2 linked regions of the Chroogloeocystis siderophila 5.2 s.c.1 genome follow. The protein of the gene in region 1 binds, or shares a complex with, the protein of each later gene. Links are inferred from orthologs where the notes say so. Each region holds a gene or a part of one and is shown in the gene's direction. Other genes may lie near its edges.

Region 1 (15,916 bases):
ATGTTCATGGCGATTTTGGTTTTCCTAGCAGTATTGGTAATGCGAATAATCTTTTGAAAATTGATAGCCCAGAACTCGCCAAGCTATTTATTGAAGAATTTGATTTAATGTGGGGTGATGGTCCTGGTGGTCAACTCGATAGCCAATTTGGTTTAAAAAAGCCGCTGCGATCGCCGCAGCACGTTCAAGTTGGTAACACGTATATTTCTGTACAGTTTTCGCCAACATCGCCTACTATTCCTTGGAACCGCAGCACTAATGGTTTAATTGGTCAAGTACTTAGTACAGCCACAAGTTCTGTAGATTTAGCTTTATTCGTTTTTTCTGAACAACGATTAGCGAATATTTTAGAGAATTCACACCAACAAAGTGTCAAAATTCGAGCGTTAATTGATCCAAGTTTTGCTTTCCGTACCTACAGTGAAGCACTAGACATGATGGGAGTAGCATTGAGCGACAATTGTCAGTATGAACAAAATAATCGTCCTTGGCAAAAGGCGATCGCAACTGTTGGAACACTGCAACTCTCGCAAGGTGATTCGTTACATCACAAGTTTGGTGTTGTAGACAAACGAATTATCATTACAGGTTCGCATAATTGGTCAGCCGCAGCGAATGAAAAAAATGATGAAACGTTGTTAATCTTACACAACTCTACCGTTGCAGCGCATTACGTGCAAGAATTTGAGCGACTTTATGCAACGGCGCAATTGGGTGTACCAGTCCATGTGCAAAGAAAAATTAAAGAACAACAGCAACAGTGCGCGCATCACGCGACTGCTGTGGTTGACACAAAAGTTAATCTCAATACAGCTAGCTTAGAAGAATTAATGGCGTTACCTGGTGTTGGTGAAAAACTAGCACAGCGCATTATCACCGCACGTCAAGAAAAACCTTTTACATCTCTCGCCGATTTGGAACGCGTATCAGGAATTGGCAAGAAGCTAGTGACTCAGTTAAGCGATCACGTGACTTGGTAATTCGCTTGCTATCCTGAAAGAAGCCCTGCTGCTTATGCTTGACTAAACTTATGACCCAGCAACCTGCACGAATTTGTATCCTCGGTGGTGGTTTTGGTGGTCTTTACACTGCCTTAAGATTGTCACAACTACCCTGGAAGTCGCAAAAACCAGAAATTGTACTTGTCGATCAAAGCGATCGCTTCTTATTCTCACCGCTACTTTATGAACTCCTCACAGGTGAACTACAAACTTGGGAAATAGCACCACCCTTCTCAGAAATTTTAGCAGGCACGGGTGTGTGCTTTTATCAAGGAAGTGTTACAGAAATTAATATTGATGACCAACGCGTTCATCTGCAAGAAGGTGCAGACATTCCTTATGATCGCCTCGTTTTGGCGTTGGGTGGTGAAACTCCGCTGGATATGGTTCCTGGCGCAGCATCGTATGCTTTTTCGTTCCGAACAATTGAGAATGCATATCGCTTGGACGCTAGACTAAGACGGTTAGAAGAATCTCCCGTCGATAAAATCCGTGTAGCAATTGTGGGAGGAGGTTATTGCGGTGTTGAGTTGGCGTGCAAATTAGCAGATCGCCTAGAAAACCGCGCGCGCATTCGATTAATTGAAATGACAGATCAAATCTTGCGAACCTCGCCAGAACATAATCGAGTCGCTGCGAATAAAGCACTAGAGGCGCGAGGGGTTTGGATAGATTTAGAAACTAGCGTCCAAGAAGTTAAACCACAAGCGATCGCACTCGAATACAAAAATCAAGTTGATACGATTCCTGTCGATATCGTGATTTGGACAGTAGGGACGCGCGTTGCACCTGTAGTGCGATCGCTTCCACTCAAGCAAAATCAGCGCGGTCAACTAACAACAACATCTACTTTACAAGTTATCGACCATCCCGAAATCTTTGCTTTGGGCGACTTAGCTGACTGTCGCGATGTAGAAGGACAACAAGTCCCCGCAACCGCGCAAGCAGCGTTTCAACAAGCTGACTATGCGGGTTGGAACGTTTGGGCTTCGTTGACACAACGTCCTTTACTTCCCTTTTGCTATCAACATTTAGGCGAAATGATGACGCTGGGAACCGACAATGCAACGTTTACGGGATTAGGAATTCAGCTTGATGGTCCTTTAGCTTATGTCGCTCGTCGCTTAGCATATCTTTATCGTATGCCGACTTTAGGTCACAAACTTAAGGTAGGAATTAATTGGATAACTAGCCCGCTGACCGAGTTGGCTAAATAATTTCAATAGTAACGATTAGCAGAGTATGATTAGAGATCGCCGTAGGCTAACAACTAACAACAAATGATGCAAAAACCAAAAATCATTTTTCTTGATGCAGTTGGTACGCTTTTCGGCGTCAAAGGTAGCGTCGGTCAAGTTTATGGCGAGGTAGCACAAAAATTTGGAATCTATATTTCAGCGAAAACATTAAATCAAGCCTTTCTGCAAAGTTTCCAAGCAGCACCGCCACCAGTTTTTCCAGAAATGGAACCTGATGAGATTGCTAGCTGTGAATTTCATTGGTGGAAATCAGTTGCACAGCAAACGTTTCAGCAAGTCGGTGTTCTCAATCAATTTACCGATTTTTCAGCTTTCTTTGCCGAGTTGTATCAATATTTTGCCACGGCTGAGCCTTGGTATGTATATCCTGATGTTTTTCCTGCGTTAGAACAATGGCAACAGCGAGAAATTGAGTTAGGAATAATATCAAATTTCGATTCTCGGCTCTATTTAGTTTTAGCAGAACTTGGGTTAGAACAGTTTTTTGCGTCAATTACGATTTCTACTGAAGCAGGCGCGGCGAAACCTGATAAAGAAATTTTTATGACAGCTTTAGCGAAGCATCAATGCGATCCTGAATTAGCTTGGCACATTGGTGATAGTTGGACAGAAGATTATCACGGTGCAACTGCGGCTGGGCTGCGAGCATTTATTGTTGATAGGAAGGAATGATCGTTGGATTTGCTGTATGCATTGTAGACGCCTTCCGACTGAAGTCGAGGCTACTGAAACAAAGTGTGATGAGCGCACACTAACTCTGTGGGTCGTAGCAATTGAGGAGAGTATAGAAGCTTAGAAACAATGTCTTGTAAAGTTTGTGATGCAGAAGAAATCTCTACACGGGGGTTTCTGTTACATCTTGTAGCTTTTAAATCTGACCTCTGTTATGGTTTACCACTTGAGGTATGCAGATTCATTACCTTGTTCTCGCCGCACTTTTCCATCTTTCTCGAACCAATCAATAATTTGCTGAGTTGTTAAGTCTTCTACTGCTACGTTGTAATCTTGGGCAATATGCTTCAATAGCTTCCAAGAAGAAATCGTTAATCTAGTCAGAAATTTTTCTGAAGAAGATAGCAATGCGGCATCGACCTTGGCTGATTCTTCTAAAGTCAAAAATTGGATTGATGGCTGTTGTGCGTTCATTGCAAAAGTCAGAGTTCAATTGCGAGTTGTATAGCAGAGATTAAAGTTTATATCGCTTTAGTTGATTGTAGAAAGATTGATATAAACCTCACTTTGATTTGCTGGTTGGCTTTTTCGCTTGTACCAAGTAACCACAACGATGTTCGCCATTAATAATCCAATGCGTGCGCTCAACTATACAGTCTGGTAAAACGGCTGCGAACATTTCGAGTTCGTGACTGCATACGCTAGGAAATGACTCAGCAACATTAGAAATAGCACAGTTATGCTCGGTAACGATAAAGCGATCGCCCTTTTCTCTAGTATCCTCTGAGTCAACCGGATACCATTCCGCCATGAAACCTTCGGCTTTGCGAAACTCGACTAATTTGGCAACGCGTTCTTCTAAAGAACCATGACCTAAGCGATCATGATATTCAATTGCTTTGCGTTCCCACTGTTTGCGTAAAATCGAACTCATCTGCTCGCGCCCTACAGTTTCCGCTAAAGTATCGAGTAGCGAAACAGCAAAATCGCCGTAACTGTCTGCATCAGTTGAATGACGACGTAGGCGATCGCGTCCTAAGGAACTTAGTTGATAAATGTGCTGCGGGCGTCCCATTCCTACTTGTGCGGCTGAGTATTGAATGAGATCCTCGGCTTCTAGATCTTTGAGATGACGACGAATTGCTTGGGGACTGACTTCTAACTGCGTAGCAAGTTCTTGGGCTGTTGCCTGACCCTGTTTAAGTAGATAATGCAGAATGTCCTGCTTTGTGGAAGGCTGCTGCTGCGTAATCGCCATCTTCTTACCAAAGTTTTTAGGTGAAAAATTTACTTTGACAACATACCTGTTGTTAATGTAGCGTAAAATGGAGATATATTAAACAACATAGTTGTTGTTTTAGTTGATTTCATTGTAACAGCAGTTAAGTTAAAAACGTCAAAAGCAGATTTTACCCCGTCTTCGAGCTTTAAAGAGATTCTATTGCAGCACACGAGAGAACACCAACCATGAGTGCCACTGTCAAAACCCTAGTCAATCAGCCCTACAAATACGGATTCGTCACTGACATTGAAGCAGATACAATTCCGCGTGGACTGAATGAAGATGTCATACGGCTGATCTCTGCTAAGAAAGAAGAGCCAGAGTTTATGCTAGAGTTCCGTCTCAAAGCTTTTCGTCAGTGGCAGAAAATGACCGAACCGACTTGGTCTAATGTCAAGTATCCGCCCATTGACTACCAAGATATTATTTACTACTCCGCACCAAAAAAGAAACCCAAGCTCAATAGCATTGAAGAAGTCGATCCCGCACTTTTAGAAACTTTCGAGAAATTGGGTATTCCCTTATCCGAACAAAAGCGGCTTTCTAATGTCGCAGTCGATGCTATTTTTGATAGCGTTTCAGTCGCCACAACGTTTAAAGAAAAGCTAGCGAAAGAAGGCGTGATCTTCTGTTCGATCTCCGAAGCGCTACGCGAGTACCCTGAACTCGTTCAAAAATATCTTGGTAGCGTTGTCCCTGTTGCAGATAACTACTTTGCAGCCTTAAACAGTGCGGTGTTTAGTGATGGTTCCTTCGTCTACGTTCCTAAAAACATTAAATGTCCAATGGAACTATCGACCTACTTCCGCATTAATAGTGGCGATACGGGACAATTTGAACGAACGCTGATCGTTGCTGAAGAAGGTAGCTACGTTTCTTACCTCGAAGGCTGTACTGCGCCGATGTACGATACGAACCAACTACACGCAGCAGTCGTCGAATTAGTCGCCTTAGACAACGCAGAAATTAAATACTCTACTGTACAAAATTGGTACGCTGGAGATGAAAATGGTAAGGGTGGAATCTACAACTTCGTAACGAAGCGCGGTTTGTGTCAAGGAGTCAACTCTAAGATTTCCTGGACGCAAGTTGAAACAGGTTCCGCAATTACTTGGAAATATCCTAGCTGTGTATTAGTCGGCGATAACTCGGTAGGCGAGTTTTACTCAGTTGCACTAACTAATAATATGCAGCAAGCTGATACGGGAACAAAGATGGTACACGTCGGCAAAAATACGCGTAGCACGATTGTTTCTAAAGGAATTTCTGCGGGACGTTCCTCGAATAGCTATCGTGGTTTAGTCAAAGTCAGCCCGAACGCGAAAGGCGCAAGAAATTATTCGCAGTGCGACTCAATGCTGATTGGGGATAATGCTCATGCAAATACTTTCCCTTACATTCAAGTGCAAAACAACACTGCAAAAGTAGAACACGAAGCTTCTACTTCTAAGATTGGTGAAGAACAGCTATTTTATTTTACGCAGCGCGGTATTTCGGCTGAAGATGCTGTCTCGATGATGATCAGCGGTTTCTGTAAAGATGTCTTCAATCAGTTACCGATGGAATTTGCGGTAGAAGCAGATCGCTTGTTGAGTTTGAAGCTTGAAGGTAGTGTAGGCTAACGCGGGGATAGGCATCTTGCCTGTCCTGCTAAAATAAATGACGCTAAAGAAAGAAACATGATTGTAGAAAATAGTGAAATTGTGCTGTCGGTGCGGGATTTGACAGCAGAAGTTGACGGAAACCCAATTCTTAAAGGTGTCAACCTGGAAATTAAAGCAGGTGAAATCCATGCCATTATGGGACCTAATGGTTCTGGAAAAAGCACATTTTCCAAAGTGTTAGCAGGACATCCAGCATACGAAGTGACTGGCGGTGAAGTGTTCTTCCAGGGAAAAAACTTGTTAGAAATGGAACCAGAAAAACGCGCCCAAAGTGGTGTCTTTCTGGCATTTCAATATCCTTTAGAAATTCCTGGGGTGACGAACTTGGATTTTCTGCGGGTTGCTTACAACTCGCGCCGTAAAGCACAGGGTTTAGAAGAATTAGACGCTTTTGATTTTGATGAATTGATACAGGAAAAGTTAGACATTGTTAAGATGAATGCAACTTTTCTTGACCGTAGTGTCAACGAAGGTTTTTCGGGTGGCGAGAAGAAGCGGAACGAAATTCTCCAAATGGCACTTCTTGAACCCAAACTGGCGATTTTGGACGAAACCGACTCAGGACTAGATATTGACGCGCTCAAAATTGTCGCGAACGGGGTAAATCAATTAGCAACTCCCGATAATGCCATCCTCTTAATTACCCACTATCAGCGGTTACTCAATTACATCGTGCCAGACTTTGTACACGTGATGGCAGGTGGTCGAGTTGTAATGAGTGGTGGTAAAGAATTGGCACTCAAATTAGAGTCGCGTGGCTACGATTGGGTGCTAGAAGAGAATGCATCTGAGGTGGGAGCAAGATGAGTATTCAAGTCACTCCTAACCTGAATGAAGTTGGCGTTGTGTCTTCTAATAATGTTGATACGGGAATCTTAAGTGAGTTGTTAAGCCAAGCTCAAACACAAGCAATCGCCACTCAAGAATCAGAATCTTGGCTACAAGCAATCCGCGATCGCGCCACAGCAATTGTTCATCAGTCGAAATTCCCAACAACTCGCGATGAAGAGTGGCGATTTACAGATGTTTCACCGCTAAAGCAAGTTAAGTTTCAAGCAGCGCCGTCGGTAGTACCTGATTTAGCTGCATTTAAACCGCTGCTGTTACCAGAAGCCGATCGCAGTCGCTTAGTATTTGTCAACGGTATTTATGCACCTGAGTTATCAGCTGTTGTTCTACCCGATGACGTTGTCGCGAGTAACCTTGATCGCCTACCACCAGCGTATCGTTCGCGGTTAGAAAACTACTTAGCGCAAATTCCAGGGACAGAAGAAGTTTTTACCGCACTCAACACAGCGGCGATCGCGGATGTTGCTGTCGTATGGGTACCTAAAAATGTTGTTATAGAAACACCAATACATCTTTTATTCATCTCGACTGCAAGTGTCACACCCATCATTACTCAACCGCGTTGTCTTGTCGTCGCCGAAGCAGGTAGTAGCGTCACGCTAATTGAAGATTATTTCAATCAAATGACAAATTTAGAAGCGGAAGAAAGTGAAGCCGAAGTTGGCGAACCTGTTTACTTTACCAACGCTGTAACCGAAATTTGGCTCGAAGAAAACGCGCAAGTCAACCATACAAGAATCGAGCGCGATAGCCCAGAAGCATTTCATATTGGTAAAACTGCGATCGCCCAAGCACGCGATAGCCGCTACACCTGTAACGCAATTAATTTAGGCGCAAGACTGTCACGCCATAACTTAGACATTTTCCAAACAGGCGAACAAACTCAAACTACGCTCAACGGTTTAACTAAAATTACTGGAAATCAACTCACCGATACGCACAGCAACCTCGCACTCAATCATCCCTACGGTACAAGTCACCAACTGCATAAATGTATCGTTGGCGATCGCGCCCATGCCGTCTTCAACGGTAAAATATTCGTACCTAAACCCGCACAACAAACCGACGCCGCCCAACTCAACCGCAATTTACTCCTCTCACCCAAAGCCAGAGTAGACACCAAACCCCAACTCGAAATTACCGCTGATAACGTTAAATGCGCCCACGGCGCAACCGTGAGTCAACTCGATGACGAAGAAGTCTTCTACCTGCAAAGCCGAGGACTCAACGCCAACGAAGCCCGCAACCTCCTCATCAACGCCTTCGCCGCCGAAATCATCAACCAAATCCCTGTTTTCTCCCTGCAACAAACCCTAACCAAAACCATCAATCGCTAACAAAATCCTTCGTGCCCTTTGTGCCTTTGTGGTTCCATCACCTCCTTCCAACCATGACACTCACCAGAGAAAAAACCCTCGCCGACCGCGTCCGTAACGACTTTCCCATCCTCCACCAAGAAGTCAACGGCAAGCCCCTAGTTTACCTAGACAACGCCGCGACATCGCAAAAACCACTCCTCGTCCTCAACACACTCCGCGAATACTACGAGCAGTACAATTCCAACGTACATCGTGGAGTACATACCCTCAGCGCGAAAGCCACCGATGCTTACGAAGCCGCCCGCGATAAAGTCGCAGCTTTTGTCAACGCCGCCTCGCGCCAAGAAATTGTCTTCACGCGTAACGCCTCGGAAGCAATTAACTTAGTCGCCTATAGCTGGGGAAGCACTCTACAACCAGGAGACGAAATTATTCTCTCCGTGATGGAACACCACAGCAACTTAATTCCTTGGCAATTACTTGCACAACGCAGCGGCGCAGTACTTAAATTTGTTGAACTTACACCCGACGAAGAATTTGATTTAGAACACTTCAAATCACTGATCTGTGAAAAAACTAAACTCGTCGCGACAGTTCATGTCTCCAATACGTTAGGCTGTATCAATCCAGTTAAAGAAATTACAGCGATCGCGCATCAACACGGTGTCAAAGTATTAATTGATGCTTGCCAAAGCATACCGCATATGCCAATTGACGTGCAGCAGATCGACTGCGATTGGCTCGTTGCTTCTGGACATAAAATGTGCGCGCCGACCGGTATCGGATTCCTTTATGGGAAACTAGATTTACTCCGCTCAATGCCGCCATTTTTAGGTGGTGGTGAAATGATTGCGGATGTCTTTTTAGACCATGCTACTTACGCAGATCTACCAAATAAGTTTGAAGCAGGAACTCCAGCAATTGCCGAAGCGATCGCGCTGGGTGCAGCAGTAGACTATCTAAGTGCGATTGGTATGGAAAACATTTATGCGTACGAAGCTGAGTTAACAGCTTACTTGTGGGAACAACTCGGACAAATTCCCGAAATTCACACTTATGGTCCTAAACCCAAAGTAGCAGGTTTAGGTAGGGCGGCACTCGCTGCATTTACTGCGGGTGAGGTTCACCCACACGATCTATCGACTATTTTAGACCAAGCTGGTGTGGCAATTCGAGCCGGACATCATTGCACTCAACCGCTACATCGTCATCTCAGTGTCCAGTCTACCGCACGCGCAAGCTTATCTTTTTACAATACGCGTGCGGAAATTGATATTTTTATTACCGCATTACAAGAAGCGGTTGAATTCTTTGGCAGTATCTTTAGTTAATTTATTTGGGTGGGTAATGCTCACCCGATTCTAATCTATTGAACAATAAAAGGTTAAGCCCCTATCCTTGAATATTGTTTTTGCCAACAGCTTTCAACTCAGGGACAATATAAATTGCGATAGATAAAATAACGGTAAAAGCAGAAGATAATGTATCTGTAAATACACTGTTAGGAAGCAATTTGTGCAATGGATCAGCAGGGAGAACAATGTAGTCTAGTGCCAAATAAACAGCTATTCGCTTCCATGCAGAAAAGCTTAGATGTTTAACTAACTTCCAAGGTATAGCATCCTTAAATTTTCCACTCCAGTATGATACCAGAAATTTAATTCTTCGCTCAAGAATAGATTGGTAACACAATATATAAGATTGCATCGAAAAAAATATAGTAATTTGATTGCATTATAAAAAATATTTCTGTACCTCAGAATGCCATAGATAAATTAAAAAGCAACACTATGAAAATACGGAAATTGAACAGGGCGATCGCCGAGTAGAGTCAGTAGTTACCCACTCTACCCATGCTAACTAAGTATTCGCACTCAGTTGTATAGCTGTTTGCTTTACGGTAAAAAATGTTTCGATGAGTTGTTTGCCAAAATCTTGCACCTTTCGCACCAAAGCTTCTCCTGTGCTTTTTAGTGAACTAGCATTAAACGGTTGAAATTAGTGCAATGCTATGGATTACCGAGAACTCTGTGAAACAAGTGTTTAAACAAATGTTACGTAAACTCGATGTCATTGGTGGTACACTTGCAAAGCATTACCAAAAAGAATTCGGTTGACACCTAGCTCAGGTTGTTTAGCTGCTAATTTTTCGGCGGTCCTGGTGTCAAAAGTCTTATACTAATGTACTACGTAAACGCAACCTGCCTTAACAAATAATTCTGTACGTCAGGTGGCACAATCGCTAGATAATAGTGATGCAGCGTAGAGGAGCGAGGGCAGCACATGATTAGGTCTTGGATGGTAATTGGGGCTGTTGCTTTCCTTGTTGCGCTGGGTGCGAACTTGATAACGCGAGGCGATCGCCAGTGGTTTAGACGCTTGCGTCGTCCTGGCTGGTTGACATTTGAGCCATTAATTCCCATTATTTGGACAATTATTTTTATTTGCGGTGCTTGGTCAGCATACATTGTTTGGGAAAGCAATCCAGGTACAAACTTTACTTGGTTACTAATGGGCTTCTATTTATTACTAGAAATAGTTACGATTGCGTACACTCCAGTAATGTTTAAAACACGCAGCCTCAAGGTGGGCGCAATTATTGGTGGTACTGGTGCAATTATCGGTTTTTTATTAACTTTCACTGTATTGCCAATTTCTGGTTGGGCAGCACTTTTACTGGTACCTTATCTCCTTTGGAGTCCGATTGGTACTTATACAACCTGGGCAATGATGCGGCTCAATCCTGCGGATGTTTAGCTTTTTCTGCTACATACCTTCAAATAATTTAAATTTCGCCCGTTTTTTGCTAAATCTTTAATTTAGCTCATAATTTATCATTTTCATTACAGAAAGTTTATATTTTAAATAGTCCCTAACACCTTAATCTCAAAGTATCAACTTTGAGGCAAAAATCCCTTTAGCTTAACATCAATAGCTTCTACTTCTCTACAGAAGTTGTAGATAGACAATAGGAAATTTTTGTCAAGATTAAACCATATTTCTACTTAACATTCAGGCAGAAAAGTTATGGCAACTATATAATGGCACATCTGCTAACGATACACTTACTAGTACTCAGTTTGCAGATTCAATCTTTGGGTTTGCAGGCAATGATAGTCTTTTAGGATTGGGTGGGAATGACACGCTTAATGGTGGAATAGGCGATGACTATTTAGCAGGAGGTAGTGGTAACGATAATCTGTTTGGCGAAGCGAAAGATAACCCTGATATTTTTGTACCACGTGGCAACGACACACTTGATGGAGGAATAGGCAACGATGGTTTGAGTGGTGGTGATGGTAATGACGTTATGTATGGTGGAGTTGGAAATGATGGTTTAGGTGGCAATGATGGTAGCGATATTTTGTATGGTGGTGATGGAAATGACACGCTCAATGCTGGCACTACATATGTGGAATACAACTATTACCTAGGTGATTCCACTTCAGATTTTCTGTATGGTGGCGATGGTTACGATACATATATCGTAGGCGATCAATTTGATGATGAAATTATTGAAGCAGCTAATGCAGGAATAGATACCGTTATTGCCTATACCAACTACCAATTAACCGCAAACGTAGAAAACTTAATCTTACGCGGGAATCGCGCCACTACAGCAATAGGTAACAATCTGAACAACACTATTACAGGTAACTCTAATAGCAATACTCTAATCGGTGGTGGGGGCAACGACATTATCAACGTTGGTAATGATATCCCAACGTCCCTTGGAGAAGATATTCTATATGGCGGTGATGGCAACGACACTCTTTACTCATCTAGTTATAGTCGATTGTTTAATGGTAACTACTACTCTCAAGATGAAGACACTTTGTATGGGGGTAGTGGTGATGATGTTTTATACCCTGCTATTGGTTGCGTTGCGTATGGTGGTAGTGGTAACGATACATTATCTGGTGCTTTACAGAGTGGTAATGTAGGAGGTGTTGGCGACGATACTTATTTTGTTGGTCGAGAAATTGTTACAGCCTACGACCCTTTTAACGGAGTACCGTATGATGTTGTGATTACAGTAGGTATTACGGAGGAGGCAAACGCGGGCATAGATACTGTCTACGCTTCCTATGATTACACGCTGTTCAATAACTTTGAAAACCTAGTTCTGACGCATGATGCAACAATAGGCAATGGTAACAGTGTCAACAATACGCTTACCGGTAACAGCCTTAACAACGTCCTTGATGGAAAAGCAGGTAACGACACACTCATAGGACTAGCAGGTAATGATACTTTGATTGGTGGTGAGGGTAACGATATCCTTACTAGCAAACAAGGTAATGATAGATTAATTGGTGGTAAGGGTATCGACGAGCTTTACGGGGGTGCAGGCAATGATACTCTTAGCTTTAAACGCCTTGATGGTGGTGGTAGTACAGACACGTTAGCTGTCGATGGTAGTGGCGTTTTTGTTGACTTAACAACTTTACCAAATAACAGAATTCAAGGTATCGAGATAATTGACTTGACAGGTACTGGTAATAACAGCTTAAAACTGACTCGTTTAGACTTGTTGGATTTATCAAATACAACAAATCAACTCATCGTTAACGGTAATGCTGGTGATGCGGTAACTTCTACAAGACAAAGATGGTTGAGTGGCGGTACAACTACTCTTAATGGGATTTTGTACGATTGCTACACATCTGGTGCAGCGACGCTACTGGTAGACGCTGATATCACGCAGACAATTTCCTAAACTCACTCAGGAAGTATTTCCTTGAATTGTTATTAACTCTAGGACTCATTAGGTGGAGCTTGCTATACAATTTAGCTCCATCCGAGTTCTGCGAGTAGGTGCAGTCGTTTTATGCGCCTTTACTCAAGGAAAGCTGCACGCCATCGACAATGATGAAACTAATTATTCAAATTCCTTGTTATAACGAGGAACATACTTTAGGAACAACGCTAGCCAAATTACCGCGATCGCTACCTGGAATTGATTGTATTGAATGGTTGGTAATTGATGATGGCAGTCGCGATCGCACAGTTGAAGTCGCCAAAGCCTACGGTGTCGATCACATTGTTCGTTTTCCAATAAACCAAGGTTTAGCCAAGGCGTTTATGGCAGGGTTGGAAGCAAGTCTTAAGGCTGGGGCGGATATTATCGTTAATACCGATGCAGATAATCAATACTGCGCTGAGGATATTCCTACGCTCATCCAACCAATTTTATTACACCAAGCCGAAATTGTCGTTGGCGCTAGACCGATTTGGAAAACCAAGCAATTTTCGCTATCAAAAAAACTGTTGCAAAAATTAGGTAGTTGGGTTGTGAGAATCGCGAGTAATACTAAAATTCCTGATGCGCCGAGTGGTTTTCGGGCATTTAGCCGCGAAGCTGCATTACAACTCAATGTATTCAATAACTACACTTACACTCTAGAAACAATTATTCAAGCGGGGCAAAAAGGAATCGCGATCGCATCGGTACCAATTCACACTAACCCAGTGATGCGCCCGTCGCGATTAGTTAAAAGTACGCCAAGATACGTTGTGCGATCGCTTTTTACTATCCTGCGCATTTTCATTATCTACAAACCGCTACGCTTCTTTCTGTTCTTAGGCACCTTGCCGTTTAGTATTGGGGTATTATTAGGATTCCGTTGGTTATTTTTCTTCTTTTTTGAAACTACTACACGCACGCGCGTACCAAGTTTAATTCTGGCTGCAATTTTAATTTTAATTGGCTTTCAATTGTGGATGTTTGGTTTAGTTGCTGATTTAATGGCAGCAAATCGCCGTCTAATCGAAGAGGTGCAATTACGAATGCGGCGGGTAGACACAGATGCAGTAAAGCGAACTGTCAAAGATGTCTCACCTGTCAAGCAAGGAAGCAATGTTCACCTTGAACTTTAAAATCTAAGTTTATGTCTCACCGCAATTTATTTGCCCGTAGTGCTTTAGCAAACATTCCTAAAATTTTGACACTACTAGATCGCAATCCGCATAGCCCTACCTATGGCTGCTTTGATCGTAACTTTTGGCATTATAAAATTATTGATTTTCCTAGCGGGATGGCACAGGAATTTGTTTTACCACTCGCGCTTGCTTACGATACTGATCTACCTGACAACCCTTTTTACCGTCAACCAGTGCTGCGCGATTGGGTAGAAGCAGGTATTATTTATGCTGCGAGAAGCGCGCACAAAGATGGTTCGTGTGATGATTACTTTCCTTACGAACGCGCGAGTGGGGCAGCGGCTTTTTCGTTACTTGCGTGTATTGATAGTTATGTGCTGTTCAGGCTAAATAATTCAGCAATTCTACAGTTTTTCTCCCAACGGGCAGATTGGTTAGCCAGCCACCAAGAAAGCGGGCGACTCAGCAACCATCAAGCCTTAATTACATTATGTCTATTACTACTTTCTCATTTATTGCAAACATCCCGATGGCAAAGGGCGATCGCGCAACGTCTAGAACTCGTTTTATCTTGGCAAAGTTCTGAAGGGTGGTTTCAGGAATACGAAGGCTGCGATCCTGGCTACAACACAATGACAATTTCCTGCTTAGCCAGAATTTATCAACTCCAACCCGATGCCAAGCTAAAAGAAGCACTGATCAAAGCCGTCAAGCTAGCAGCCCATTTTGTGCATCCTGATGGTTCCTATGGTGGTGAGTACGCCAGTCGTAACACTTATAACTTCTTTCCGCACGGATTTGAGTTAATTGGGCGCTGGATGCCAGAAGCATTACAAATTAGCGATCGCTTCCTTGAGGGACTCGCTAAAGGATTAGCACCTTGCTATGCTGACGATCATATTATTGGACATCATACTTGGAATTATTTACTAGCATGGCGTGATTTTGTGCCACAGCGTCCTACACTCACCACACCTCCTCAAGGGCGTTTATGGTTAAAAGAAGCAAAGATTTTGATTGAGCGACGCGAAAATACAGTATTGTATTTAGCCTTAAATAAAGGTGGCGTTTTCAAACTATTTCGCAACAATCAATTAATTATTTCTGATACTCAAATCTCCTTACAAGTTGAAATCAAAAATAAACTGAAAAATTGTGTAGCACATTTAGTTGATGCGTATGAAATGACGATTGGTGATGATGAAATTACGATTGCTGGGACAATGGGATGGGCAAAGCAAAAACAAATGACGCCATTAAACTTGCTTATTTTACGCGCTGTAATGCTTACTTTCGGACGTTTCTTTCCAAATTTAATTCGTAAAATTCTGCAAAAATTATTAATTACAGGTAAACAAAACGCTCCCTATTACTTTAGACGAAAACTTTGCTGGCATAGTGGGCAATGGTGTATTACTGACGAAGTTTATACCCGCTCTTGGCATAATGTCATTTATGCAGGTATTGGCGGCGATCAAACTTCTATATATGTTGTGATGAGTCGTACATTTCAGCACAATCAAATGCAATCATGGTTTAATCTTACACAAGAAGTAAGAAAACTAGCTCTTGGTGAACCACTAAAGATAGAGCGTTGTTTCTAAAATTGAGCAGACTATAGGCTGAAAAAGATAATAAACTTACTTTGATTTAATTACATGAAAAGACTGCTTTCTATTATTGTCAGTTTTACTATTTTAGGAATTATTTATTGGAAAATAGACTTTCCTCGATTAATTCAAGTTTTTCAAAATAGTAATCTTTCGTGGATGTTAATTAGTTTAGGGATGGTTATTCCTTTAACAATGTTAACAGCATGGAGATTACAACAACTTATACCTATAGGCAAGCGTTTAGGTTTTTTTGAGGCAAATCGTTTAATTTTAGCCGCAAGTGTCTTGAATATGATTCTCCCATCCAAAATGGGAGATATTGCTAAAGCTTATTTTATGAAAGAGCGAGGGCATTTGAGCGGCTCTTTATCGCT
Region 2 (15,884 bases), on another replicon or contig:
CCCACGAAAGTGGCAGATGTACCACCCGCGTTGAAACTTCCATATCATCAACTGGTGGGAGTTGCGACTCTGCAATAGCAAGCACATCGAGCAGTTCTTGAACGGGGAGAACTCGGCTATCGTAATGCACTTGTAGCGAGCGAATTCCTGGAGTGAGATCGATTATTCCCTCTAAGTAATTTGCTGTGAGCCACTCCATCAGCGCGTGTACTCGAAAGCGCAGATTGAGATCGAGGACGAGTGGACCATATTCGATGAGTAAATATTTATCACCCGCTTGGCGATAGGTGACAGCGATTTGCGTTGGTGACGGAGGAATCTCGTCTAAAATCGGTGAAAGCGAATTGGTGACATCAGTTAATTGGGTTGGCGTTGCGGCGATCGCCAATGTGGCAATTTGACGATCTTGCTCTAATTCGCGCTGTCGCGCCTCAGCCGCAGTTAGACGATAAAAGCGCACCGTGTCTCCTGGTTTGAGTTGTCCAATTTTCCAAAGTTCCGATTGGACGATCGTTGCTGGACAAACAAATCCACCCAGACTCGGACCATCGTGTGCCAAGATAATCGGCATATCACCTGTAAAATCAATCGTGCCGATCGCATAAGCGTTGTCGTGAATATTCGATGGATGCAACCCCGCCTCACCACCGTCAGTCCGCGCCCAACGCGGTTTAGGACCAATCAGACGAATTCCTGTGCGCGCCGAGTTGTGATGAATTGTCCACCGAGTGGCAAAAAACATTTCAATGTCTTCTGCGGTGAAGAAATCGGGCGCGCCGTGCGGACCATAAAGAACGCCAATTTCCCACGCATTTGTATATTCAGGAATTAATTCACTGGGTAACGATGCGATCGCGTTAGGTTTCCCTTGTTCTAATCGCAAAACATCTCCCGCACGCAGTGTGCGTCCCGCGTGTCCGCCGAATTGACCTAGAGTAAACGTTGCTTTGCTGCCCAAGTATTCGGGTACATCAAATCCGTGTTGAACCGCAACATAAGTGCGATAGCCATGTCCCTGAATTGTTTTCAATTTCAGTGTACTGCCTGCACTCACAGAAATCGCGGTCCAAAATGGTACGGGTTCGCCATCCAGCGTGGCTTTCATCGTTGCACCCGTTAAGCAAATAACAGTATCGCAATGGAAGCGCAACGTTGGACCCATAACGGTACATTCCAACCCAGGTGCTGATTCAGCATTGCCCAAAATTCGGTTTCCTAACCGAAATGCTAGATGATCCAGTGGTCCTGATGGCGGTACGCCAATGTTCCAATAGCCAATGCGTCCTGGGTAATCTTGAATCGTTGTGTAAGTGCCACCATCTAGAACATCAATCGTGCGCGGCTGATATGAAAATGTGTTGAGATAGCGCGTGCTAACACTTCCCTCCATAAACGCCGGACTCGCAATGACCTGGCGTAAATAGTCGAGATTCGTTTCTATTCCCGCGATTTCTGATTCATTCAGCACCGTTTGCAGTTGAGCGATCGCACCTGCGCGGTCTTCTTCATGAATAATAAGTTTTGCAAGCAGCGGGTCGTAAAACGGCGTGACTTCGGTTCCGGTTTCAATCCAAGCGTCACAGCGGAGGTTTTGGGGAAAGCGAACCGCGCTCAGTAACCCCGAACTCGGCTGAAAATTCTTGTGCGGATCTTCGGCATAAATTCGGACTTGAATCGAATGACCTTGAGGTTGATAAGTATAATTTTCTAAAAACGTCGCATCACCTGCGGCAAGTCGCACCATCCACTCTACTAAGTCAATTCCGCTCACCATTTCGGTGACACCGTGTTCTACCTGTAGGCGCGTGTTTACTTCCAGAAAGTAAAATTGTTGCGTTGCAACATCGAAGACAAATTCAACAGTTCCCGCCGATTGATAATTCACAGCTTGTCCCAAGCGCACCGCACAGTCATACAATTGCTGCCGTAGCGCGTCACTGATTCCTGGGGCTGGAGTTTCTTCAATGACTTTCTGATTGCGACGCTGCGTCGAACAGTCGCGTTCTCCAAGGGCAATCACTCGACCACAACCATCACCAAAGATTTGCACTTCGATATGGCGTGCGGTTTGAATGTATTTTTCTAAAAAGACACCGCTTTGCTTAAAGTTTGCTTGGCTCAAGCGCTGCACTTTCTCAAAAGCATCTGCTAATTCGGTATCATTAGCACACACTTGCATTCCAATTCCCCCACCACCTGCGGTACTTTTGAGCATTACCGGATAGGCGATCGCGGCGGCGGCGTGTTGTGCGTCTGTTAGACTCTCTAATAACCCAGTTCCTGGCACTAACGGTACTTGATTTTGTTCGGCTAACTCGCGCGCCGTATGCTTTAATCCAAAGCAGCGAATCTGTTCGGGCGTCGGACCAATAAAGACAATTCCGGCGGCGATGCACGCTTGGGCAAATTCGATGTTCTCACTCAAAAAGCCATAGCCTGGGTGAATTGCCTGCGCGCCAGTTTGTTCTGCGACTTCGAGAATGCGATCGTACCGAAGATAGCTTTCTGCAACCGGTGCAGCCCCAATACACGCCGCTTCAGTTGCCATAGAAACGTGCGGTGCGTGCGCATCTGCTTGTGAATAAACCGCAACTGAAGCAATCCCTAAGCGATCAAGTGTCCGAATTACGCGACAAGCAATTTCACCGCGATTGGCAATCAAAACTTTATTGAACATGAACATTCCACTAACCGCTGAATGAGTGCCAAAAACCACATTTAACAAAATTAGGGAGCAGGGTATTTCCCACTCCCTACGCTATTAACTAGCCTTCTAAATCCACGCTATTTGCTTCAACGGGGGATACGCCCGCACCGCAGTGGTTCTCCATTTGTGGGGACTTTGAGGAGTCTAGAAGCTCCTCAATATTGGGGGGTTGGGGGCAAATTCAGAATTTTGAGGTTGATACTGATACAACTGTAGCTCGCTATGAATCTAACTTACGATTCGCTTACGCTGCGTCCCACACAATCAATCGAATCGGTGTTGGATTATAAGCATTACAAGGATTATTAATTTGCGGACAGTTAGAAATTAACACCATCACATCCATTTCCGCACGCAGATCGACTCTTTTGCCTGCTTCCGAAATGCCGTCAACGATTTCTAGTGTACCGTCTTCACTCACGGGAACGTTCATGTAGAAATTTACATTGCTCACCAAGTCGCGTTTGTTCATTTCATACTTACTGAGTTCTAGCAAGTAATTTTCGACACAGGCATGAAGATGCTTCTTGTGCAACCCATAACGCACCGAGTTGCTTTCCATGCTGCATGCACCACCCAGCGTATCGTGCTTGCCACAATCATCATAGATGACAGTCATCATCACGTTTCCTTCGTTGGAAATGAGTTGTGTGCCGGTAGTGATGAAAATATTACCTTGGCGAACAACTGTGTCGGGTGCGCTGTATCGCTCGGAAGGGTCATGCGCATTGTAAAATAGCGTATCAACCGCTTGATTTGCTTGTAGGTCAATAATGCGCAAAATTTGCCCTTTTTTGATCACCCGCGACCAAGGTTGACGCGCAGGCAAGACCTCATCATAAATCGCTGTGGATGGATCTAGTTCGGTTGGTAGTGTGGCAACCATTGTTTTTCTCCTCTAAAAAGCTGTGAACTATCCTGATATCGCAATAGTCAATTAGGACACGATGGAAGATCAATTTTAATTCTGACCTCTGATTCCTGACTCCTGACCTCTGCTATAACTACATCTGAGCGAACAGCGCATCAGTGTTGATAAAACCGCGAATCGCTTCTTCGTTCGCAGTGCGACATAAATCGTCGGGTGCCGGCGCAGGCGATCGCCAAACTGTCAGCTGAATCGGCTTGGGCTTGTAAACAGTATCAGGATGCAACACGTGCGGACAGTTAGAAATGACAACTAACACATTCATCTCCGCCCGCAGGTCAACAAAACTACCAGGTTTCTCACAGCCGGTGATGTATTCTAGATCGCCGTTGGGATGCACTGCTACACGACTGAATAGATTAATATTGGGCATCAGATCTTTGCGCGTTAAGCCACGTTTACCCAATGCTTTGAGGAAGTTGTTCCGCGAGTTGTTGTAATCGCTTTCGCCGTATTTTGCCGCGTTGCTAGCAGCATTGCTACATCCGCAGATCAAATCGTGATATCCAGAGGTATCTTCTGTAATGGAAAACAGAATCCGTCCCATGTCAGAGTAGATCACCATGCCCTTTTTCAAAAAGGCATTGAACTGAATTTTGGCAGTATCAGCAACATTCAGTCGCTCAATTGGATTGTCCGCGTTGTAGCAAATGAGCGAAACACCTTGCGAACCTTCCAAGTCAGTCACACGTAGGGTATTTCCCCGCTTGATGACATTATGCCAGTACGCGCCACCAGGCAGTTTTTCATCGAGTAAAATCAGGCTGGGTTCTATCGCTGCTGATGGTAGAACAGATGTTTGCACCATGAAAGTCTCCTGTTACGGTTAGATGAGATGTTAGAAATTTGACATTCTCAAATGGCAAAGCCCAGGAGTCACCAACACTTCAATCCTGTGTGGCTCTCCCGGGCTTTTTTCCCGCCGTGTGACCAACTCGTATCCGGCACTCAGAATCTCAAGCTGGCTGCTTCTCTTGGACCAGCCACTCGGTTGTTAATTTACCGAATCGGAACCCTAGAAGCACATTCCTGTTTAATTACTATTTGAATTTTTGTGTCAAGTATTTTTTACTATAATACTCAATATTGCCAAAAATGCAATCCCCCTCCCAGGGATATAGCATAGATTAGAGTGAAAACAGTGGCAAGGTAATACTTCACCGGCAATGAGAAGAATGATTCTGAGCCTCTATCGTGTTCCAATCATAGAAACTCAGAACCGTTACTCTAACTTTTATCCCTAACCCCTGACCTCTGCTATATTCTGTATACAACGTGCCTTTAGATCCATTTTCGAGCGCTGGCTTTGGTTCAAGTTGTTTACCCTCGTGGTTGCATTGGGTGGAAAGTTGCTCTAGTACAAATACTTGGGCTATGCAAGCAGATAGTTTGCATCACGGGGAAGTTGTGTTCACGCGGCAGCAAACGGCAGGGCGCGGTCAACATGGGCGAACTTGGTATGCCCCCCCTGGGGTATTGACAGCTAGTTTTGTTCTTGATCGTCTACATAGTTCGCAATTACCAGGACTGAGTTTAGCCGCAGGTTTAGCAGTGATTTATGCTGTGGAAGATTTACTTCCTGATTTGTCTTCAAAGCTGTGGCTGAAGTGGTCGAATGATGTATTGATTGAAGAGCGCAAGTTAGCAGGAATTTTGTGTGAAGCTGCGAGTCGCGGATCTCATACTCGTGTCGTTGTTGGCATTGGACTCAACCGCTGTGCTGATTTCACTCAAGCTGGTTTAGATCCTGATTTAGTCAATAGCGCCGTCAGTTTATATCAAGTTTCGGAAAGTGTGCCAGAGGAATTAGCACTGTTAGAAAGATTGCGACACTATTTACTGCAAGTTAGTGACATTTGTCAACGCGATGGAATCGCAGCCTTAATTTCACAGTTGCGCGATCGCGATTTTCTCTATGGTCGTCCCGTGACGATAGAATTGGCAGGCGAGCAATTGTCTGGTCAAGCTGTTGGAATTGATACGAGTGGTCGCTTGTTATTGCAGCTACAAGCAGAAGTTAAGGCTTTGGTGTCAGGACGAGTTGTGTGGTGGAAAGACAAGACGGTCAGTTCGGTTACTGACTGATAGGATCAAAATAACGATCAATAACGTTTTAGTACAGCAATTATGGCATTGAGTAATGTGCGCGATCTGTATCAACAGGTCATTTTAGAACACTATAAAAAACCCCGACACAAAGGTAAAACGCATCCGGTGCATCGCCAGCAACGCGGACATAATCCTTCCTGCGGCGACATGATTGAACTCACCGTACAGCTAAATGATGCAGGTGACACAATTGAAGATGTGAAATTTGAAGGCGAAGGATGTGCGATCGCGATGGCATCAGCCGACTTAATGGCAGATGCATTGCGTGGTAAGCAAGTTACTGAAGCATTATCGATGGTGCAGCGTTTTCAAAAGATGATGAAAGGCGAAGATGAGTTTCCTAAAGAACTCCGCAAACTTAATGTGATGCAAGGCGTATCGCAGTTTCCTGTACGAATTAAATGCGCAAACCTCACCTGGTATACGTTAAAAGCTGCCTTGGAATCAACTCATAATACTGCTAGTGCTGGATTTGTCAGTAACGAAGACACGTAAAATATGATACGTTTGACCTTTAAACATCTTCTTCATCCGCAGGATCTAGCTTACAGCTAATTACCAAGTAGATGGACATAATTAAATATCACACGTGTTGACATCGGGTAATCGGTAATGGGAAGTTGAGCAATATTCTTACCAATTACCAGTTACAATGACCAACCCTTTTTAGGTACGTTGATTTTCACCCACTTAATATAGCTAACTGCCTTGTATTACACTTCATCAATGTCATGCTCACAACAGCTGAATTTTTTCAACTTACGCAATGGGCGGGTATCACGACACTGGTTGTCGCGATCTTAGCGATCGCAGGCTTTATCTTTAAATGGGGCGTTCGGTTTCAATTGGTGGGAGTTACAGGCTTCATGGCGGTACTCACAGGCGGTTTATTTGCGTTGAGTTTAGTTCCAATTGTGCGCACGGTAGTTCCTGGTGCGGTACGGTATTCCGTCGTTTACGACAATGGGGCAACGCAAGCCGTCATTTCGATACCGCCAACAATCACTGAAACAGAATTAGAAGCAACGCTACGGCAAGCAGCTAACGACTTATATTCCTATGGTCGCCTCGGTCGCGAACAAGATCAACTAAATATCCGCGCGCGAACCGTCATTCATCCTAAACTTGGCGTTTCTCAACCGTTGTACTTAGGAGATGTTAGGCGATCGCTGCGTAATCGAGAAGACGAACAAATCCAAATTGAAATTTTTTCTGATAAATTCGCAAAATTACCAAAATCTTCAGCATAATTTTCGGATAAACTAAGCATCGATGAATCAAACGACACAAACTGCTACTAACGTCCTCACGCTTGCTGTTGCCCCCGCACGAGTGTTACGCGGGTCGCAAATTTTGTCGCAATCAGGAGAAGAAATCGCCAAACTCGGCAAGCGTCCGCTCATAGTTGGCGGCGATCGCACGCTGGCTGTCACCTTACCGCTACTGCAACCTGTATTAGAACAGCAGCAATTACAAGCTGCAACGGCTGATTATGGTTGTGATTCGAGTGAAGCAAGTTTAGTAATGCTTAAACAAGCAGTAGCCGCGCATCAAGCCGATTTGATCGTTGGTACAGGAGGTGGTAAAGCCCTCGATACTGCAAAACTACTCGCACATCAATGCAACTTACCTGTTGTGACAATTCCGACATCAGCAGCGACGTGTGCTGCTTGGACAGCACTTTCTAATATTTACACCGATCAAGGCGGCTTTCTCTACGATGTCAGTTTATCGCGGTGTCCCGATTTGGTACTACTCGATTATGACTTGATTCAGACAGCACCCCAGCGTACCTTAGTTGCTGGAATTGGCGATGCGCTAGCAAAGTGGTACGAAGCTTCGGTTAGTAGCGCCGCTTCTGAAGATACTCTAACTATCGCCGCTGTACAACAAGCGCGAGTCTTACGCGATATTCTGTTTCAAAAATCTGTCGCCGCACTGCAAGCACCAGGAAGCGCGGCATGGCGTGAAGTTGTCGATGCAACCATATTACTTGCTGGCGTCATTGGGGGACTTGGTGGCGCACAATGTCGGACTGTCGCCGCCCACGCGGTACATAATGGGTTGACGCATCTACATATTCACGAAGTCGAAGGAAGCCCCGTCGTTGTACGGCGGGGTCTCTCCGACCACAGCATTCATGGTGAAAAAGTTGCCTATGGGATTTTGGTACAACTGCGGCTAGAAGAAATGCTGCAAGGCAATCAACTCGCGGCTACCGCACGGCAACAGCTGCTCAAATTTTATGACGAAATTGGATTGCCAAAAACGTTGAATGATTTGGGTATGGGAAGTATTACAATAGAAGACCTGCAAAGGTGTGTTGAAATAGCCTGCAATCCGCAGTCAGACATTCACCGATTACCCTTTAAAGTTGCACCCGAACAACTTATGGCGGCGATGGTTTCGACAACAGCACCGATGAGTAATTCCCTCAATCCTTCTGTAAGGATGATTCCCGATGAGGTAACTGAATGAGTTTGAATTGGATTCCAGCCGATCGCATCCAAAAATTACCCCCGTATGTGTTTGCCCGCTTAGACGAACTCAAAGCCAAAGCGCGGGAACAAGGGCTGGATTTAATAGATTTGGGAATGGGAAACCCCGATGGTGCGACACCGCAACCTGTCGTAGAAGCCGCGATCGCCGCCTTACAAAACTCAAAAAATCACGGTTATCCTCCCTTTGAAGGAACCGCAAGTTTCCGACGGGCAATTACCGATTGGTATCATCGTCGTTATGCAGTGAAACTCGATCCTGATAGCGAAGCATTACCATTACTCGGTTCCAAAGAAGGATTAGGACATTTAGCGATCGCCTATATTAACCCTGGTGATGTTGTTTTAGTGCCTTCTCCTGCGTATCCCGCACATTTTCGCGCCCCAGTCATCGCGGGTGGTGAAGTTTATAGCTTAAATTTGTCACCCGAAAACGATTGGTTAATTGATTTATCAAAAATTCCCGAAGCTGTTGCCCAAAAAGCCAAAATTTTATACTTCAACTATCCGAGTAACCCTACTGGTGCGACTGCACCCAGAGAATTTTTTACCGAAATTGTCGCCTTCGCGCGCAAATACGAAATTTTATTAGTCCACGATTTATGCTACGCCGAACTTGCCTTTGATGGTTATCAACCCACCAGTTTACTCGAAATTCCTGGTGCGAAAGAAATCGGCGTTGAATTTCATACACTTTCTAAAACCTACAACATGGCAGGCTGGCGCGTTGGCTTTGTTGTCGGAAATCGCCACATCATTCAAGGGTTACGCACGCTCAAAACAAACTTAGACTACGGAATCTTCGCCGCCCTGCAAACTGCCGCCGAAACCGCACTTCAACTCCCCGACGTCTACTTACAAGAAGTCCAACAACGCTATCAACAACGCCGCGATTTCCTGATTAAAGGATTAGCTGAACTCGGCTGGGATATTCCCAAAACCAAAGCCACTATGTACCTATGGGTACCTTGTCCTAAAGACACAACTTCGACAAACTTCGCGCTTGATGTCTTACAGCAAACCGGAGTTGTCGTCACCCCAGGAAACGCCTTTGGCGCTGCGGGTGAAGGCTACGTGCGGATTAGCTTAATAGCAGAATGCGATCGCCTCCAAGAAGTGCTGAATCGCTTCAAACAAGCAGGAATTGGCTATAGCAAAGAGGTCAGGGGACGCGCCGCAGACCTACCGGTTCAGGGAGCAGAGGTCAGGGTAGGATTAGCGAAGGGGTCAGGGTAGGATTAAGTTCTCTCTTAATTTTTATCCTCTGCGTTCTCTGTGCCTCTGTGGTTATTTACAAATCTCCAACCTCTCGCACAACCTGCTGCGAAACGAACGGCAAAAGCTGCTGATTCTGACAGTGCGCCCTACCCTCAACAAACACCACCAAAAGAAAAGGTTGCTGACCAGGAATTTCAATATAAGCCGCATCATTACGCACCTGAGATGTCCACCCCGCTTTAGACCACAACTGTGCATTATCCGGCAAACCTGCACCCAAAAAACCCGTCACTTGATTTTCTTCCACATCCGTCGCTAAGTTCAAATCGCGTTGCAGTAAACTCATCATCGCCTGCGATCGCTCACTCGATACCGCCACACCCCCAACAATACTGTGCAACAACCGCGCCGTCGCATTCGTTGTCAGCATATTGCGATTTTGCATCATCTCGCCTAAGTACATTCGTTCGCGCCCATAGGGACCTTCACACCAAGTTTTTTGATTGACATTAATCTTTTCGATTTCTTCCCAGCCCAACGACTGAAAGTAGCGGTTAACGATATTACGCTGCGATTTCCACGTCTCAAATGGTCCTGGTGGCAATTCGGGACCGCTTGTCGTTCCACTCAAAACATCGACAACTAAACTTGTGGCATCGTTACTCGAGTCGACCATCATATCGCGGATTGCGCGCTCTAATTCACCCGACGTCTGCACCAGACCATTTTCTAACCATTCGTGGATAGCGACGAGATAGAATAACTTGACGACGCTTGCTGGATAAATTCGTTCATCACCACGATAACTGAATCCTCGTACTTGGTAATTCCAAAAGGCATTAGGACTTAAAGCCCCGCCAGTGTTTACCGGAACCGGAGAGTCGTAGACAATCCATGTCAAAGCCAAAGAATCTTGAGGCAATTGCGGAAATTTTGCCCAGGTTGCTTGTAGAATGCGATCGCCTTGGTTTTTAAGTTGTTCGTCTTGTAAGAAGAAAGTCATAGGTTAAAGGGGCAAGGCAATGGCTTGCCCGTACAATGTCATCAATAAGGCAAGGCATTGCCCGTACAATGTCATCAATAAGGATAATGTCCTAATTATATTGATTGATGGTGAATTAAATTATTAGATTATAGGAATTGGGTCAGAAAGCAACAAAAATGACAATGACCGTAAAAGAGTTACAAATAATTGAATATGTGTGTCAAACGCATTTGAATATTTATGATTCTCCTAAATGCGATCGCTTGGCAACGCAGGCAGCTAAAGGGCGAAATTTACGGGTAGTGTCGCAAGAAGATGCAGCGATCGCGGTGTGTTTGTGTGAAGACGATTATCCTGGCTGGCTGTTGCGCTCAGATGTTGGGAAATTGCAAGTTGCAACGCAGGCGTATCAAGCTCAGCTTGTGGCAGAAGCAGAAATTAGAACGTTCATACCGCAAGTCATTGCGTTTACTCAGGCGGCGATGCAGCAGCCAAATTATTACCTTTGGGGTGGTAGTGTAGGACCTAATTACGATTGTTCGGGTTTGATACAGGCGGCGTTTGCTTCTGTTGGGGTGTGGTTGCCTAGGGATGCGTATCAGCAAGAGGCGTTTGCACTAGCAATTACGGTAGAGGAAATGATACCAGGAGATTTGGTGTTTTTTGGGGTTGAGAAGGCGACTCATGTCGGGCTTTTTTTAGGAGATGGTTGTTATATTCATAGTTCTGGCGAGAAAATGGGGCGCAATGGCATTGGGATTGATCGGTTATCGGAACAAGGGGATGCGGTGAGTCGGTCGTATTATCAGCAGCTAAGGGGTGCGGGAAGAGTTGTTGAGAGTTATACAGGAGCCAGGGGAGCCAGTAGTGCAGTGCGGGAGGTCGGTTGCGTGCGGAGGTGTCCTCCGTTGAGCAAACCGACCGTGAGGTTCCCTCTGTTGTAGCAACTGGCGTGAGCAGAGGAGTAGGCAATAGAACAATGAAAAGTATTGTTGTGGCGGGGAATGTGGAGCAAAATGGGTTTTCAGTGGATTACCCTGATGTTTCAGTGGTGGTGCCGGTTTATAACGAGGTGGAAAGTCTTCCGCATTTGATTGAGGCGATCGCTGCGAGTTTGCAGCAGTCGCAGTACAGTTATGAAATTATTTGTGTCGATGATGGTTCGCATGATGGTTCGGCGGAGTGGTTGAAGCAGCAAGCTTTACTTCGTCCTGATTTGCGATCAGTGTTGTTGCGGCGCAATTATGGACAAACGGCGGCGATGGCGGCGGGATTTAATTATGCTGCGGGTCGGGCGATCGTGACTTTGGATGGTGACTTGCAAAACGATCCGGCGGATATCCCGCTGCTACTTGCTAAGTTGGAGGAAGGTTATGACTTGGTGAGTGGTTGGCGTCACAAACGGCAGGATGCGGCTTTGACACGGTTGTTGCCTTCTAAGATTGCGAATTGGTTGATTGGGCGGGTGACTGGGGTGCAGTTGCATGACTATGGTTGTTCGCTCAAGGCATATAATGCGGAACTTGTCAAGGACATGCATTTATATGGCGAGTTACACCGCTTTCTTCCGGCGTTGGCTTTTATTGAGGGGGCGCGAATTACGGAATTACGAGTACGTCACCATGCGCGGCGGTTCGGTAAGAGTAAGTATGGCTTGTGGCGTACATTTCGTGTATTGATGGATTTGTTAACGATCTGGTTTATGAAAACGTTCCTGACGCGCCCGATGCACGTGTTTGGTTTGTTTGGGCTGGCTTCAATGCTATTGGGAACCGTGATCGGTTTGTACTTAACGTTTTTGAAGTTGGGTTTGGGGCAGAGTATTGGCAATCGTCCGCTGTTGATTTTAGCGGTTGTGTTATTTATCGCTGGGGTGCAACTTTTTTGTTTTGGGTTGTTGGCAGAGTTGTTGATGCGTACTTACCACGAATCGCAAGGACGACCTATCTATCGTGTGCGAGAGGTTTTGGGAAAAAATATTAAGTAAAGTAACAATGGTATGTGGGTAATGGGTAATGGGAAATTGTTGATAACTTTGCCAATGACCAATTACCAGTTACCAGTTTTACCTACTTAATAACGTTACCCATTAGCTGAACTTTGAACGTTTTTCAGACGCTTGATCCTCAACCGCGCCGTAACTTGCAAATTCTCTTTGTTGCGGGTTTATTGTTTTGGTCGAGTTTGGCTTCGTTGTTGCCAACGTTACCACTTTATATCAGCGATATTGGTGGGACACCGCAGCAGATTGGCATTGTCATGGGAAGTTTTGCGATTGGGCTGTTAACTATGCGCCCCTGGTTGGCACAATTGGCAGACTTGCGCAGTCGCAAATTGGTGTTAATTATGGCGCTAAGTGCGGTTGCTTTAGCCCCGTTGGGTTACTTGATGGTGAAATCCTTATGGTTATTGACGATTATTCGGGCGTTTCACGGAATTAGTATTGCAGCTTATTCGAGTGGTTATACAACTTTAGTCGCGGATATCGCCCCAGCCAAAAGTCGCGGCGAAATTATCGGTTACATGAGTTTGGTAAATCCGATAGGTATGGCGTTGGGACCTGCTTTAGGTGGTTATTTACAAGCGAGTATCGGTTACACGGCTTTATTTTTGTTATCGGCTGGCTTGGGAATATTGGGGATATTATTTGCATCTCAAGTTTCTAACCCAGTCGCTGATTTACACAAACTTCAAGCAACAGATAACCGCTTTTGGCAACTCTTGTGTAGTCCGCGAATTCGGACTTTGGCGCTGGTGTTGCTGTTAGTTGGGCTAGCATTTGGCACTTTGAGTACGTTTGTGCCTTTGTACATTAAATCTGTAGGTGCCGATTTTAATGTCGGTTTATTTTACACCGCAGCGGCGATCGCCAGTTTTATCATCCGCATTCCGACAGGCAGGGCAAGTGATCGCTACGGACGTGGTTTGTTTGTTACGATTAGCTTAATTTTTTACACCGTATCAATGTCGCTGTTGTGGCTAGCCAACGGCGCTACTGTGTTTTTAATCGCTGGCTTTGTGGAAGGATTGGGGGCTGGTATCTTAATTCCGATGGTGGCTACCGTAGTCGCTGATCGCACGTTACCACAAGAACGCGGACGAATGTTTGGTTTGTGTATGGTGGGGTTTGATGTCGGAATTGCGATCGCAGGGCCTGTTTTGGGGGCGATCGCGCAGCAAGTTGGTTATCGTCATCTTTTTGGCTTGGCGGCTAGCTTGACGGCGCTGGCGATCGTCGTTTTCCTCACGCAATCAAGTAAAGACATCCCACATTCCCTACGCTTTGCACTCGGTAAAGGTAGAGATGTTTATGCATTAAGGTAAATAAAACGGGCGAGGAGGGATTCGAACCCCCGACACCGTGGTCCGTAGCCACGTGCTCTAGTCCACTGAGCTACACGCCCTAACTCTTGCGAGTATCTATACTATCACGAAAAAGTGAAATGACACAAATTTCGCAAAATTCCTCTAACTTGACGCATTTGGATAACCAGGGACAAGCCCAAATGGTTGATGTTTCGCACAAAACGGCGACTGTGCGCGAAGCTGTTGCGGCGGCGAGTGTGCGAATGTTGAGCGAAACTTTTGCCACAATTCAAGCAGGAAATGCCCCTAAAGGTGATGTTTTGGGGACTGCAAGACTTGCGGGAATTATGGCGGCTAAACAGACATCAAATTTAATTCCGTTATGTCACCCTTTACCGTTACACAAAGTCAAAGTACAGATTGAGCCAGATTCACACTTACCTGGTTATCAAATTACTGCGTTAGTTAAAACTAAAGCGGAAACGGGTGTAGAAATGGAAGCGTTAACAGCGGTGTCTGTTGCAGCATTAACTTTGTACGACATGGCAAAAGCTTTAGAAAAGTCGATTTCGATTGAAGCAATTCGCTTAGTGAGTAAATCCGGTGGTAAGTCTGGAGATTATCATCAAGCTGAGTAGCGTGAATACAAATATATTTGTACAAAAATCCGTTTTTTAGCTTGAGTAAGGCAAAATGACGTTGTTCGATAAAGTCCAACCGTTTTTAGTACTGCTATCGATTTTAATCGGGCTAGTACTAGCTCAGGCAGTATGGTTTAGTGATGTAGCCTCAACAATCATTGTACCGCTGCTGGGAATCATGTTGTACGCAACGTTTTTGCCACTGCCTTTGCAACGATTCGGACGAGTGTTGCGCAACTTTAAGGTGACACTTGCAAGCTTACTCGTTAACTTTCTCTGGACACCTCTTTTTGCTTGGGGGTTGGGTGCTGTGTTTCTGCAAGGTAGCCCTGATTTACGAGTTGGGTTACTGATGCTAATGGTTACTCCTTGTACAGATTGGTATATTGTTTTTACGGGAGTTGCAGGCGGAGATGTCGCTTTGGCAACTGCTTTATTACCATTAAACTTGATATTGCAAATCCTGCTACTTCCAGCTTATCTATTCGTTTTTGCAGAAACGTTGGTTGAGTTAAACCCTATCGACCTTTTAGAAAGTATGGTTTGGGTATTACTTATTCCTTTATTTTTAGCCATTATTTCGCGACAATTTGTTTTCTGGTGGAAAGGCAATATTTGGTTTGAGCAAACAATTGCAAAAATTACAGTAGTGCAAGTTATTAGCCTTAATCTAGCGATTGTTGCTATTTTTGCATCTGAGGGAGGTACACTTTTACAGCGCCCAGAATTACTATTTTTGCTTTTTGTGCCTGTTTCTTTGTTTTTTGTGACAAATTTTCTGCTGGCGCAATGGGTTGGACGTTGCTTGCGTTTTTCCTATGAAGAGTTAGCTTGTTTTAGCTGCACTACTTTAGCTCGTAACTCTCCGTTGTCTTTGGCGATCGCTGTTTCTACATTTCCCCATCGACCTTTAATTGCTCTAACATTAGTCATTGGTCCATTAATTGAGTTACCCATCATGGTTTTCATTTCTCAATTACTGTTGCGAATTCGACGACGAGGACAATGGAAATGATACCTTATTGCACTGCTGTATATCCACCGTCAATAACAAGGTTGTGTCCAGTAATAAATGAGGCTGCATCAGAACATAACCAAACTGCTGCTTGTGCAATATCGTTAGGTTCGCCAATTCGTTGTAGTGGAATGCCAGATGCTACTTGTTCAAGCATGCTTGGCGGTGCTTCTGCCCATAAATCTGTTTTTACAGCACCAGGACTTATCGTATTAATACGAATCTTTTGTTCAGCATATTCTGCTGCGGCTGCACGCGAGAGCGATATTACACCACCTTTAGCGGCTCCGTATGCAGAGTAGTTAGCAACACCAACTAGCGCCCCTTGTGAGGAAACATTAACAATCGCTCCAGTTCCTAATTTCATCATTGCAGGAATCTGGTATTTCATACATAGCCAAATTGACTTAAGATTGACAGCTATTTCTGCTTCCCAGTCTTCTTCAGACATTTCAATTAAAGGAATCGCTTTACCGG

What was found.
Region 2: the proteins of NIES1031_RS14780 (region 1) and sufU are in contact, whole or in part, in a solved structure (PDB 5XT5), measured with the Bacillus subtilis proteins. The link is inferred for Chroogloeocystis siderophila 5.2 s.c.1 from one-to-one orthologs.

Annotation. Positions count from the first base shown.
Region 1 is NZ_MRCC01000011.1:177,062-192,977, reverse strand. Bases 7,349-10,247 are described here. They hold NIES1031_RS14780 (SufS family cysteine desulfurase), read left to right. Parts: upstream 7,349-8,117; coding sequence 8,118-9,377; downstream 9,378-10,247. Other genes in these bases: NIES1031_RS23865 (hypothetical protein), read right to left, coding at 9,439-9,753; sufD (Fe-S cluster assembly protein SufD), read left to right, coding at 7,349-8,064. Outside these bases: NIES1031_RS14820 (DUF655 domain-containing protein), read left to right, coding at 1-980; NIES1031_RS14815 (NAD(P)/FAD-dependent oxidoreductase), read left to right, coding at 1,031-2,218; NIES1031_RS14810 (HAD-IA family hydrolase), read left to right, coding at 2,285-2,932; NIES1031_RS14805 (hypothetical protein), read right to left, coding at 3,152-3,406; iron-sulfur cluster biosynthesis transcriptional regulator SufR, read right to left, coding at 3,495-4,190; Fe-S cluster assembly protein SufB, read left to right, coding at 4,400-5,836; Fe-S cluster assembly ATPase SufC, read left to right, coding at 5,894-6,685; more of sufD, read left to right, coding at 6,682-7,348; NIES1031_RS14775 (TspO/MBR family protein), read left to right, coding at 10,330-10,803; NIES1031_RS14765 (calcium-binding protein), read left to right, coding at 11,042-12,766; NIES1031_RS14760 (glycosyltransferase family 2 protein), read left to right, coding at 12,916-13,926; NIES1031_RS14755 (hypothetical protein), read left to right, coding at 13,938-15,533; NIES1031_RS14750 (lysylphosphatidylglycerol synthase transmembrane domain-containing protein), read left to right, coding at 15,588-15,916. UniProt on the Bacillus subtilis protein: Type II cysteine desulfurase that acts as the initial step in the SUF-like Fe-S cluster assembly pathway.
Region 2 is NZ_MRCC01000013.1:21,134-37,017, forward strand. The notes cover bases 4,634-7,500. They hold sufU (Fe-S cluster assembly sulfur transfer protein SufU), read left to right. Parts: upstream 4,634-5,762; coding sequence 5,763-6,239; downstream 6,240-7,500. Other genes in these bases: NIES1031_RS15795 (biotin--[acetyl-CoA-carboxylase] ligase), read left to right, coding at 4,977-5,720; NIES1031_RS15805 (Ycf51 family protein), read left to right, coding at 6,476-6,994; NIES1031_RS15810 (iron-containing alcohol dehydrogenase family protein), read left to right, coding at 7,017-7,500. In the rest of the region: uca (urea carboxylase), read right to left, coding at 1-2,677; NIES1031_RS15785 (urea amidolyase associated protein UAAP2), read right to left, coding at 2,952-3,593; NIES1031_RS15790 (urea amidolyase associated protein UAAP1), read right to left, coding at 3,712-4,443; more of NIES1031_RS15810, read left to right, coding at 7,501-8,222; NIES1031_RS15815 (aspartate aminotransferase), read left to right, coding at 8,219-9,478; NIES1031_RS15820 (serine hydrolase), read right to left, coding at 9,534-10,463; NIES1031_RS15825 (C40 family peptidase), read left to right, coding at 10,628-11,389; NIES1031_RS15830 (glycosyltransferase family 2 protein), read left to right, coding at 11,425-12,432; NIES1031_RS15835 (MFS transporter), read left to right, coding at 12,546-13,769; cyclic pyranopterin monophosphate synthase MoaC, read left to right, coding at 13,889-14,389; NIES1031_RS15850 (arsenic resistance protein), read left to right, coding at 14,445-15,407; NIES1031_RS15855 (glucose 1-dehydrogenase), read right to left, coding at 15,412-15,884. UniProt on the Bacillus subtilis protein: Part of the SUF-like system that mediates the biosynthesis of iron-sulfur (Fe-S) clusters. Acts as a sulfurtransferase and thus transfers sulfur from SufS to SufB.